Regions from separate parts of the Pseudomonas sp. TH08 genome, predicted to be linked through region 3. Evidence: riboswitches for the same ligand, from Rfam matches in the RefSeq annotation. Region 3 holds a riboswitch; each other region holds the start of a gene.

Region 1 (4,146 bases), on a different contig from region 3:
TGCGGTTCCACGAACCGTGCTGGCCAATGAACGCGCCTTCCTTGAACTGCGCCGGCAGGGTGTTGCCCTCGGCGAAGGTCAGGCCAAGCGAAGCGGTGTGCGGGCCAACGGCATAATCCGGGGCGATGGCCTTGGCAACCAGATCAAGATTCTGCGGGTTCACCCGCACATCAACATGCTGCCCGTAATAGCTGAACGGCCACCCGTAAAACGCGCCGTCCTTGACCGAGGTGATGTAGTCCGGCACCAGATCACTGCCAATCTCGTCGCGCTCGTTGACCGCCGTCCATAGCGCGCCACTGGTCGGCTCCCAGGCCAGGCCGTTGGGGTTGCGAATGCCCGAGGCGAAGATCCGGTGATTGCCGGTCGCACGATCCACTTCCCAGATCGCTGCGCGGCCCTCTTCTTTATCCAGTCCGTTTTCGCCGACATTACTGTTCGAGCCTACGGTGACGTACAGCTTGCTGCCGTCCTTGCTGGCAATGACGTTTTTGGTCCAGTGATGGTTGATCGTGCCGCCCGGCAGGTCGGTCACTTTGATCGGCTGGGTTTTGATCTCGGTCGCACCGGCTTCGTAGTGGAATCGCAGCAGGCGATCGGTGTCGGCGACATACAGATCATTGCCGACCAAGGTCATGCCAAATGGTGAGTTGAGATTCTGTAGAAACACGGTGCGCGTCTCGGCGACGCCATCGTGGTCGGCATCGCGCAGCAATGTGATGCGATTCGGACTCGGCACGCCGGCCCCGGCCTTGCCCATGACTTTCTTCATGACCCAGCCACGAATGCCGCTGCTGTCGTCAGGTTTCGGTGGGGCATTGGTTTCCGCTACCAGTACATCGCCGTTAGGCAGCACATAGAGCCAGCGCGGGTGGTCAAGGCCTTCGGCAAATGCCGCGACTTGCGTGCCCGCCGCTGCGGTGGGTTTGCCACCCTGGGGCCAGCCGATCGCCGGGGCGATGTTCACCGTCGGGACCAGGGTCTTGTTCGGTTCGGGCAGTTTCGGTGACGGGCCGGTGCCGTCGGAGACTTGCAGGCTGGAGGATTCACCACAGGCGACGAGCCCTCCGGCGAGCGCGATAACGAGAGCGAGCTGGGTCTTGCGCATTGCTGATCTTCCCTATGAATGCATTCTTAATCATAGAGGCGCGCGCAAGACCGATGGTTCAACTGCTCAACCGCGGGCCTCCTTGAACAGCACGGCAATGCCGGGGTGATAGTTGCCGGCTTCGCTGCGCAACTTGCGGTAGGCGTACGGGAAATACCAGGCGACCGCGCAGGTGTGTTCTTTTTGCAGGTCGTCGACCATGTCCTGCAGTTCTTCCGGGCTGGCGCTGTGCTGGGCTTTTTGCGGGGCGACAAACAGGCAGCCGAGTTTGAGGTCGCTGGCAAAGCTGATGCGTTTGGCATCGTTGGTGATGTCGAGAAGGGCCTGGGTCAGGTTGAGGTTGTTGACCCGTGGCCAGCGCTGTGTGGCCTGTATGTAAGCGCGATCTTCGGCGCCGGCAACGAACAGATCAGCGCGGGCATTGCGCTCGCCTTCTTCATTTTGTTTGCGCGTAGGCGTGTCGTTCAGGGTGACCAGTTCGGCCATCCAGGCCGCTGCCGAGAGCGAACCGAGATTGGCCTTCTCGTCATGCCAGTACGGTGTGTCGCTGTCGCCCCGTACGGCGTTAAAGCGGTCGATACAGTCAAACCAGCGTTCAAGCACCGGGCGCAGAAATTCCAGGCGCGGGTTGCTGATGATCATGCCTTGCATCGTAATCATCCTTATTGTTGTGATGGGCGTTTTCGGAGAAAAGCATGGCTCTTTGATATCATTTGTATCAGTGTGGCACAAGATTGGCGCCAGATAATTGATCGGCGGCAGTTATTCGCCCGCTGACCCCCTCTTTAATTGACGCTCCACCCCCAACCCTCTAACCTTCGCGGCTTGTTTCAGGTGCTCTGTGACCCCCGTCGACAGAGTGAAACAGGGAAGCCGGTGAGGGTTGTCTTCAAGCGAAGTCACCACGATCCCGGCGCTGCCCCCGCAACGGTAAATGAGTAAAAGCTGCGCCTTGAGCCACTGCCTCGAAAGAAGCGGGAAGGCGCGCAGTCTGGCGAATGCCGCTCATGAGCCCGGAGACCGGCCTGATCCATCCAGCGGCATCACGGTGGGCGATGCCAGGCTTTTTGCCGTCTATTCTTGTGCCTGCCCGCCGTTATCCAGCCTCAACGGAGAGCTCCCCCATGACTGATTCCCCCGAGCGCGACGAGCGCCATCTGGCGCGTATGCAGCGCAAAAAAGCCGTGATCGACGAACGCATCGCCAACTCGCCCGACGAGTGCGGCCTGGTGCTGGTGCTGACCGGTAATGGCAAAGGCAAGAGCAGCTCGGCGTTCGGCATGCTCGCCCGCGCCATGGGCCACGGTATGCAGTGTGGCGTGGTGCAGTTCATCAAGGGCCGCAACAGCACCGGCGAAGAGCTGTTCTTCCGCCGCTTCCCGGAGCAGGTACGGTTCCACGTCATGGGCGAAGGCTTCACCTGGGAGACCCAGGATCGTCAACGCGACATCGCCGCCGCCGAAGCCGCTTGGGCCGTCTCCCGTGAACTGCTGCGCGATCCATTGATCGGCCTGGTGGTGCTCGATGAATTGAACATCGCCCTCAAACACGGTTATCTCGATCTCGATCAGGTGCTCAGCGATTTGCAGGCACGTCCGCCGATGCAGCACGTGATCGTCACCGGTCGCGCGGCCAAGCCGGAAATGATCGAAATGGGCGACACGGTCACCGAAATGGGCATGCTCAAACACGCCTTCCAGGCTGGCATCAAAGCGCAGAAAGGCGTCGAACTTTGAATCAACCACGTCACTGCCCGGCGGTACTCATTGCCGCGCCGGCCTCCGGTCAGGGCAAGACCACCGTCACCGCCGCGCTCGCCCGTTTGCATCGCAATCAGGGGCGCAAGGTGCGCGTTTTCAAATGCGGCCCGGACTTTCTCGATCCGATGATTCTCGAGCGCGCCAGCGGTGCGCCGGTGTATCAACTGGACATGTGGATGGTCGGCGAGCAGGAAAGTCGTCGTCTGTTGTGGGAAGCCGCCGCTGAGGCCGATCTGATCCTGATCGAAGGCGTGATGGGGTTGTTCGATGGCACGCCATCGAGCGCCGATCTGGCGCGACATTTTGGTGTGCCGGTGCTTGGAGTGATCGACGGCACGGCCATGGCGCAGACCTTTGGTGCGTTGGCGCTGGGCCTGGCGAAGTATCAGCCGGATCTGCCGTTTGCCGGAGTGTTGGCCAACCGTGTCGGCACTTTGCGCCACGCACAATTGCTCGAAGGCAGCCTCACTGAAGGTTTGCGCTGGTACGGCGCGTTGTCTCGCGAGACCGGCATCGAACTGCCGAGTCGACATCTTGGTCTGGTCCAGGCCAGCGAACTGAATGACCTTGATATGCGCCTCGACGCGGCCGCCGACGCGCTGGCCAGCAGTTGCGAGGTAGCGCTGCCACCGGCTGTGGAATTTGCCGCGCCTGACGTAGTTGTCGCAGAACCGCTGCTTGAAGGCGTGCGTATCGCGGTCGCACGTGATGAGGCGTTTGCCTTCACCTATGGCGCGAGTCTCGAGCTGCTGCGGGCGATGGGCGCCGAACTGAGTTTCTTCTCGCCGATCCGCGACACGCAATTGCCTGCGGCGGACAGTCTGTATCTGCCCGGTGGTTACCCGGAGTTGCATCACGTTGCGCTGTCGCAAAACACCGCGATGCTCGACGCGATCCGTGCGCATCATGCGGCCGGCAAACCGTTACTCGCCGAGTGTGGCGGCATGTTGTATCTGCTCGATTCCTTGACCGACGTCGAAGGCACTCGCGCCGAACTGGTCGGTTTGCTGGCGGGCGATGCGGTGATGCAAAAGCGTCTGGCGGCGTTGGCGCTGCAAGCGGTGGATCTGCCGGAAGGCTCTCTGCGTGGCCACACCTATCATCATTCGCTGACCACCACTGAGCTGACGCCGATTGCCCGTGGCTTGAGCCCGAATGGCGGGCGCGGGGCTGAGGCGGTTTATCGGGAAGGGCGGATGACGGCTTCTTATGTGCACTTCTATTTCCCGTCGAATCCTGTGGCTGTCGCGGCACTCTTTGCGCCTGATGCCGAGGCCG
Region 2 (4,146 bases), on a different contig from region 3:
TGCCCGTATTCAATCTGTTTCGAGCTGGTCACATCGCGGATATAACGGATCGCGCCGCCGGCACCCCACAAACGATTCTCCGACTCATAGCCGACGCGTGAGCGGGCGAAGAAACTCGGGATGTCGTTGATCGTCACACCGGTGCGCGACTCGGTGAGGTTGCGGGTCATGTCGGCCTGCACACTCCATTGATCGTTGAGCGCGAGTTTCGCGTCGGCCTCGAAACCGCGCATGCGGATCTGCCCTTCGCCGTTGACCCACTGGATGTCGTCGAGGGTGATCAGGTCGTCGATCTTGCGTTTGAACAGGGTGACGCTGGCGCTGAATTCGCGGTCGAGCAGCAGGCCTTTGTAATCGAGCCCCAGTTCGGCGTTGCGGCTTTTCTCCGGTTTGAGGTTGCGGTTGCCGATCTCGTCGCCCGGTTCATTGACGAACAATTGCTCGGCGTTCGGCAGCTTGTAGGCACTGCCGTACTGGCCGCGCAGGGACCAGTTTTCGTTGAGGTCATAAAGCGAGGTGAGCATGCTGACAGTGGCGCTATCACCGCTGGCCATGGCTTCGTGACGAATGCCGATGCTCGGGTGCCAATCGGGCAGGGCGTCAATCTGCGGACGCAGTTGCGTATAGATCGCGTGGGCTTCGGCCTTGTCGTTGTCGATGATCAGCACATCGTCCTGGCCCTTGAACCATTGGTTGTCGGTACCGACAATCAGCACATGACCACCGGGCAATTGTGCTTTGCCCTCGGCCTGCACACCCCAATCGGTGAAACCCCAGTAGTCGTTGTGGTTGATGACTTTGGTACCGCCACCGTCGACGTTGTTGATGCGCGTGTAGCGGGTGTCCCAGTCGTTGATATGACCTTTGACGAAGTAACTCAGACGCTCGTTGAGGTTCTGTTCGAAGGTCGCTGTGGCGATCTGTTGCACGCGGTCGTTGGTGGTCTTGTGGTTGTTGACCGGGCGGGCGAAGTCGAGATTGGCGTCGGCGTATTGGTAGAACAACTCAAGTCGCGAATCGTCGCCAAACGACTGAATGGCCTTGCCGCCGAACGTGGTGACTTCGTAGGCGCGTTTCTTTTCGGTATCGTTTTTCATGTCGCGGTTGCGAAACGGCTGGTAGCCGTCGGAGACGTTGTGGCTGACATACGCGAGCAAGCCGAGGTCGCCAAAACCGTTGCTGAAGATGTTCTCGACCCGGGCGTCTTCAGTGGTGCCGCCGAAGGTGTCCAGCCCCAGATTGACTTCGCCGGAAGCTTTTCGGCTCTGCGGGCTGCGGGTGACGATGTTGATCACTCCCGACACTGCCTGCGTGCCGAACAACAGACTCTGCCCACCCTTGAGCACTTCGATGCGCTCGATGGCGTTGGCCGGCAGGGTGTCCAGATACAGGCCGCCGTAAAGGCGATTGTTCAGGCGCACGCCGTCGAGCAGGATCAGCGTGTCGTCGTTGCGCCCGCCCAGCAGGGAGTAGGTGCCGTAGTCGAACGGGCCGTTTTTCGGCGCGACGTACAAACCGGGAATGAACATTTGCATGACGCGGCTGACATCGGCGCCGGGGCCTGCGCGCTCGATCTGCTCGCGGCTGACGATTTCCACTTTGCTGCCGTAGTGCGCCATGTCGGCGACGGTGGTGGACTCCACCGAGGGCGCGGAAACGATTTGCTGATTGAGTTCCAGCGGCGCGTCGTCGGCCAGCAGAAACGGGCTGAACAGACAACCGAATAACAGGGATGGAGCCGAGGGATTGAAAGGTCGAATCATTGTCTTCTCGAAAAGGATCTTCGCAGAAGAGCATGCAGGAGAAGGCATCGCGCACAGCCAATACCGGCCCATGCCCGCCCACCGCAGGATTTTGCCAAACAGAAATTCCAGGCCGGTCTCCGGGCTCACGCGTATCGATGCCTTCACCTTCCCATGGCTTTATGGCCACAGTGGTGTGTCGAAAACATCACGCGTATACCGTTGCGGGGGCAGCACCGGACTTGTTCGAAAAGAACCTACCGGTTTCCCGTTTCACCCCATGCACGGCGGCATGGGACACCTGAAACTGGGCGGCATCTGAACATTCGTCAGACCGTTCGTCAACTCGAGCATGTTTAGGTTGGCTAAGTGTTTGGTGTCATGGCATTGGCTTGCAGGCGCTGTGCCCGATATCCTTCACGACCAGTGTGCGGACGTCCGCAATTGGGTAAAAAAGCAGCCGGTCAGTCAGGGAAAGTTGAAATGCCGTTCAGGGTGATGGTCGTCGGTGGCTACGGAAATTTTGGCAGCATCGTGTGCAGGCATCTGGCGGTCATGCCGGGTGTGGAGCTGTTGCTCTCGGGGCGCGATCGGTTCAAGTTGCAGCGCAAGGTCGATGAGCTGAACAGCCACGCAGGTACGGTCGCCGAAGGCTGGTGTGGCGACGCCATGGGTGCCGAGTTCAAATCCGCGTTGATCTCGCTGAAGATCCAGTTGGTCGTCCATACCGGCGGCCCGTTTCAGGGGCAATCCTTTGCGGTGGCCGAGAACTGCATTGCAGCCGGCGTGAACTACTGCGATCTGGCTGACTGCCGCACGTTCGTCAATGGCATTGGCGTGCTCGATGCTCAGGCGAAACAGGCGGGCGTGGCGATCCTCAGCGGGTGCAGTTCAGTGCCGACGCTGTCGTCCGCGATCATCGATCAGCAGCGTCATCGCTTCTCGCGCATTGATTCGATCGAGCATGGCATTTCTTCATCGGCAAAAATGCCCGGCCTGTCGACGATCGAAGGCGTGCTTGCCTACGCGGGCAAACCGATCAGGCAACTGAAGAACGGCAAGGTGCATGAGGTGCTGGGTTGGCAGGATCTGACCCTGCGCAAGATGCCGCAGATGGGCACGCGCTTGCTGGCTAACGTCGATGTGCCGGACATGGATATATTCGCCGGCCGCTACGGTGCGCACACCCTGAGCTTTAAGGCTGGCGCGGGTCTGAAACTGGGCGGTGTTGCCAACTATCTGCTGGCTCAGGCTCGGCGGTTTGGCCTGGTGAGCGACCATGTTCTGTGGGCCGCACGACTGCACCGCCTGGGCACGCGCTTCGAACGTTTCGGCGATGGCAAAAGCGCGATGTACATCGACGTGCGAGGCATTGGCGTTGATGCGAAACCGTTGTCGATGACCGTGCAACTCACGGCCCTGAATGACAAGGGCCCGGAAATTCCCAGCTGCGCTGCCGTCGCCCTGGCCGCGAAAATGGCTCAGGGCTACGTACCGTCAGCCGGGGCCCGGCCATGTGTCGGCGAGATCAGCGTCGACGAATACCTGGCGGCGATCAACGATCCGGCCAACCTGAGCCTGTTCGTGCAGTTTTCTGACGGGCAGCATTGAACAGGCTAATCAGGCAGACGGCGCCGCCATTTTCAGAAAACGCTGTTCGTGGTCGGGATCGGGCAGCAGACAGGTATCGTATTTGCCGAACAGGCGATAGCGATTCAACGCAATGCGGTCATAGCCCCAATCGCGCAGCACGCGTGGGAAAATGCGCAGCAGTCGCAGAGGCTGCCAGCGGCCACGCAACTGGCCGATGACTTCGAAAAACGCATCCGAACGTTCCCAGTAATGCCGGTCGCGGATCACCGCCATGGTGTCGAACTGATCTACCGGCAAACCGGCCCACGCCAGCAGCGCCTGGCCCTCGGGCGACTGAACGGCCGCCAGGCGCACGCGTCGCTGGCGGTCATGCCGGATCAGAAACCGCGCCCAGCCATTGCACAGTTTGCACACGCCATCGAACAGCACGACGGTCTCGCCGGGTTTAAGCAATGGTGCGGCGGTAGGTCGGCTCTGCGAGGCGGGCATTAGTGTGGGTCCATTGGGTTGGGGGTGACGGGATCATAACCGTGGCGACGGTTGGCGTCTGCTTTTGGGCGCTCACGGTTGATTGAGCGACACCACATAAGCCCTGAACATATCCGCCAACCCATCGGCGAAATCGCTGATTTGCAGTTCGCTTCGCGGGCTGCCGGAGAAGTCTTTGCCGACCGAACTCAGTGTGGTCAATAGCAGATCGCAGGCCGCTGTGCGGATCGGGTCGCCAACATCGGGCAGCAATTCCAGCATGAAGGCGGCAAAGATCTGTCGACCCGACGCGCGCACTTCCTGGGCCTCGGGGGCGTCGCGA
Region 3 (4,146 bases):
CGCCGGGGCCAAGCCTTTTGGGTTACCTTTTCGGCGTCTGGAAAAGGTGACTCGCTGTAAGAGCGAAACCCTGAGCAGCCGTTACCGCAGCAACGGATATGTACCCAGCGCCCCCCCAAAAAAAGACAAGATCAAAAGATCGCAGCCTGCGGCAGCTCCTACAGGGGAAAAGTCAGGCTGCGATCTTTTGATCTGCTTTGGCTTTTGCCCTTCAGCCACTTCGGCAGGCCGAGCGGAGGTGTTCATCCGGGGGTTAGGCGCGCAGTGCCGTTTGGCGAAGCCAAACACATCGAGAGGAGGTGCAGCGCAGCAAACCGTAGGCGATGCCCCCGGATAGACACCGTAGCGAGGGAACACTGAGCCCAAGCGAAGTGCCGTACGCCGGGGCCAAGCCTTTTGGGTTACCTTTTCGGCGTCTGGAAAAGGTGACTCGCTGTAAGAGCGAAACCCTAAGCAGCCATAACCGCAGCAACGGATATGCCCCCAAACCTCAATCCCACCCCCCAAAAAAACAACAAAATCAAAAGATCGCAGCCTTCGGCAGCTCCTACAGGGGAAAAGTCAGGCTGCGATCTTTTGATCTGCTTTGGCTTTTGCCCTTCAGCCCCTTCGGCAGGCCGAGCGTAGGTGTCCATCCGGGGGTTAGGCGCGCAGCGCCGTTTGGCGAAGCCAAACACATCGAGAGGAGGTGCAGCGCAGCCAACCGTAGGCGATGCCCCCGGATGGACACCGTAGCGAGGGAACACTGAGCCCAAGCGAAGTGCCGTACGCCGGGGCCAAGCCTTTTGGGTTACCTTTTCGGCGTCTGGAAAAGGTGACTCGCTGTAAGAGCGAAACCCTAAGCAGCCATAACCGCAGCAACGGATATGCCCCCAAACCTCAATCCCACCCCCCAAAAAAACAACAAAATCAAAAGATCGCAGCCTTCGGCAGCTCCTACAGGGGAAAAGTCAGGCTGCGATCTTTTGATCTGCTTTGGCTTTTGCCCTTCAGCCCCTTCGGCAGGCCGAGCGTAGGTGTCCATCCGGGGGTTAGGCGCGCAGCGCCGTTTGGCGAAGCCAAACACATCGAGAGGAGGTGCAGCGCAGCCAACCGTAGGCGATGCCCCCGGATGGACACCGTAGCGAGGGAACACTGAGCCTCAGTGAAGTGCCGTACGCCAGGGGCAAAGCCTTTTGCTTACTTTTCGGCGTTTGGAAAAGTGAGTCGCTGTAAGAGCGAAACCGCCAGCGGCAGCTCCCGCAGCAACGGATATGCCCCCAATCCAAACATTGACCGGTCACCACCCGATGCGTAGCCTTGCGCATTCGAGGTTCTTCGGCCGATGCCGAAGCTAAGAAGGGAACGCGGTCAATGCCGCGGCTGCCCCCGCAACTGTGAACGGTGATGTTCGTTGCCACGCCACTGCCAGCTCAATCGATGAGCCAGCGGGAAGGCGCAACGAATGCCAGGCCCAAGCCCTGAACGCCGTCAGCCAGGAGACCTGCCTCGTCACAGATTCTCACTACAACCGGGCGGGGTGATCCGGTGGCGAACGCTTCCGGCGCGCACGCGCGTTGCCGGTTCTCGTCCCGTATGCCCGCCGCTTGCCAAAGGGCATACCGATGAAAACACTGGCCAAACTCCCCGTCACCATCGTCACCGGCTTCCTCGGCTCGGGCAAAACCACACTGTTGCGCCACATGCTCGACAACGCTCAGGGCCGTCGCATCGCGGTGATCGTCAACGAATTTGGCGAACTGGGCATCGACGGTGAAATCCTCAAGCAATGCACCATCGGCTGCACCGAAGAAGAAGCCACCGGTCGCGTCTACGAACTGGCCAACGGCTGCCTGTGCTGCACCGTCCAGGAAGAGTTCTTCCCGGTAATGCGCGAACTGGTTGCCCGTCGCGGCGACCTTGACCATATCCTCATCGAAACCTCGGGCCTGGCCCTGCCAAAACCACTGGTGCAAGCGTTCCAGTGGCCGGAAATCCGCAGCGCCTGCACCGTCGACGCAGTGATCACTGTGGTCGACAGCCCGGCCGTAGCCGCGGGCACCTTCGCCGCGTTCCCGGATCAGGTCGACGCCCAGCGCAAACTGGACCCGAACCTCGACCACGAATCGCCACTGCACGAGCTGTTCGCCGACCAACTGGCCAGCGCCGACCTGGTGATCCTCAACAAGGCCGACCAGACCAGCCCGGAAGACCTCGCTCGCGTACGCCTCGAAGTCGCCGAAGAACTGCCGCCAGCGGTGAAAATCATCGAAGCGAGCAACGGTCGCGTGCCGCTGGACGTGTTGATCGGCCTCGGCGCCGGTTCGGAAGAACACATCGACAGTCGCCACAGCCATCACGATCATCACCACGGTGAAGGCGATGACGATGACGATCACGATGACCATGATCACGACGCCTTCGATTCGATTTCCATCGAACTGCCACAGGCCGACGAAAGCTTGCTGCTCGACGCGCTGACGCAATTGGTGGTCAAGCACGGCATCCTCCGTGTCAAAGGTTTTGCAGCAATCCCGAACAAACCGATGCGCCTGCTGATTCAGGGCGTGGGCACGCGTTTCGACAAGCATTTCGACCGTCAGTGGGGCGCCGATGAGGCGCGCGTCACGCGTCTGGTGTTGATCGGTCAGGAGCTCGACGCCGCGCAACTCGAAGCGCAACTGCGCGCCGCGCTCAGCGTTTAAACCATGCACCTGCTCAGGACCCAGCCCGGCGGTTTCGTTTCGGATGACAACATTGCCGACCTTGGCCAAACCCCCGCCGAGTTGGTGATCCTGTGCAGCGGCGACTCCAGCCTGGCGCTGCTCGCCGAGGCCGCGCAGCAATTGCCCGAGGATTATCCGAGCCTGCGTCTGGCTAATCCCATGCAGGTGCAGAATCACGCCTCGGTCGATCTGTACGTCGACGAAGTGCTGCGCCACGCGAAAGTCATTCTGATCTCGCTGCACGGCGGCATCGCTTATTGGCGCTATGGCGTCGAACGTTTGATCGAGCTGGCCGAGCGCGGCGTGCAGGTGATTCTGGTGCCGGGCGATGATCGCCCCGACCCGGAACTCAGTGACTTGAGCACCGTCGGCGCCGAGGATCGTGATCGGCTGTGGCAGTTCTTGCGTCAGGGCGGCATGGGCAATGCGCTGGATTTTTTCCGCTGCCTCGCCAGCCGTTGGCTCGCTCGCGATTACGTCTGGGGCGAGCCGCAAGCCTTGCCGCGCACCGCGATTTTTCACCCGAACAAAACCGCCGCCGCACTGAGTGACTGGCAAGCCGATTGGCTGCCCGAGCAACCGGTCGCGGCGGTGTTGTTTTACCGCTCGCACCTGCAAGCGGCGAACACCGCGTTTATTGATGTTTTCTGCCAGCGCTTGCAGGCGGCGGGACTTAACCCGCTGCCCATTGCGGTGGCCAGTCTGAAAGAACCCGGCTGCCTCTCGGTGGTCGAGGATTGGCTGGACGAAGTTGAGGCGGGGGTGATTCTCAACACCACCGGGTTCGCCCAGTCGAGCCCCGAAGCGCCACACCTGCGGCCGTTTCGCCGCAATATCCCGGTCATTCAAGCGATCTGTGCCCAGGACAACGAACCCGGTTGGCGCGACAGCGAGCAAGGCCTCGGCCCTCGGGATCTGGCGATGCACATTGCGCTGCCGGAACTCGACGGGCGGATCATCAGCCGGCCGATCAGCTTCAAGGATCTGGCCTGGCGCAGCGAGCGCAGTCAGTCCGATGTGGTCTGCTATCGGGCGCAACCCGAGCGCATGGATTTCGTCGCCGAACTGGCGCGGCGCTGGATCGATCTGGCGCGGGTACCGAATGCCGAGAAACGTATTGCGCTGATCCTCGCCAACTACCCGACTCGCGATGGGCGTATCGGTAACGGTGTCGGCCTCGATACGCCAGCGGCGGCGCTGAACATCCTGCGCGCATTGCAGGTTGAGGGTTATCCGATCACGGCAGAACTGCCGAGCAGCGGCACCGAGTTGATCCAGCAATTGCTCGGTGGCGTCAGCAACGATCTCGACACCATTGACCTGCGTCCCTGCCAGCAAAGCCTGGCGATGGACGCCTACATGACGATGTTCAATGAGCTGCCCGAGGCCAATCGCGCGGCGGTGGTCGAGCGTTGGGGGCCACCGCAAAGCGATCCGATGT

Evidence for each region. Region 3 has a riboswitch for cobalamin ahead of cobW (cobalamin biosynthesis protein CobW). Riboswitches for the same ligand answer to the same signal wherever they lie in the genome.
Region 1: it holds a riboswitch for cobalamin, as region 3 does, so the genes downstream of both, cobO (cob(I)yrinic acid a,c-diamide adenosyltransferase) here and cobW (cobalamin biosynthesis protein CobW) in region 3, are expected to answer to the same signal.
Region 2: it holds a riboswitch for cobalamin, as region 3 does, so the genes downstream of both, JFT91_RS13545 (TonB-dependent receptor plug domain-containing protein) here and cobW (cobalamin biosynthesis protein CobW) in region 3, are expected to answer to the same signal.

Annotation. Positions count from the first base shown of each region.
Region 1 covers NZ_JAEKEE010000006.1:131,162-135,307, reverse strand. Annotated here, with positions in the region: gene JFT91_RS26950 (PQQ-dependent sugar dehydrogenase) at 1-1,108, opposite strand, end outside; gene JFT91_RS26945 (hypothetical protein) at 1,175-1,759, opposite strand; cobalamin riboswitch at 1,924-2,151, shown strand; gene cobO (cob(I)yrinic acid a,c-diamide adenosyltransferase) at 2,233-2,844, shown strand; gene JFT91_RS26935 (cobyrinic acid a,c-diamide synthase CobB) at 2,841-4,146, shown strand, end outside.
Region 2 covers NZ_JAEKEE010000003.1:31,088-35,233, reverse strand. Annotated here, with positions in the region: gene JFT91_RS13545 (TonB-dependent receptor plug domain-containing protein) at 1-1,763, opposite strand, end outside; cobalamin riboswitch at 1,857-2,062, opposite strand; gene JFT91_RS13540 (saccharopine dehydrogenase family protein) at 2,226-3,353, shown strand; gene JFT91_RS13535 (thiol-disulfide oxidoreductase DCC family protein) at 3,363-3,824, opposite strand; gene JFT91_RS13530 (TetR/AcrR family transcriptional regulator) at 3,897-4,146, opposite strand, start outside.
Region 3 covers NZ_JAEKEE010000004.1:688,098-692,243, reverse strand. Annotated here, with positions in the region: cobalamin riboswitch at 1,294-1,505, shown strand; gene cobW (cobalamin biosynthesis protein CobW) at 1,605-2,684, shown strand; gene cobN (cobaltochelatase subunit CobN) at 2,688-4,146, shown strand, end outside.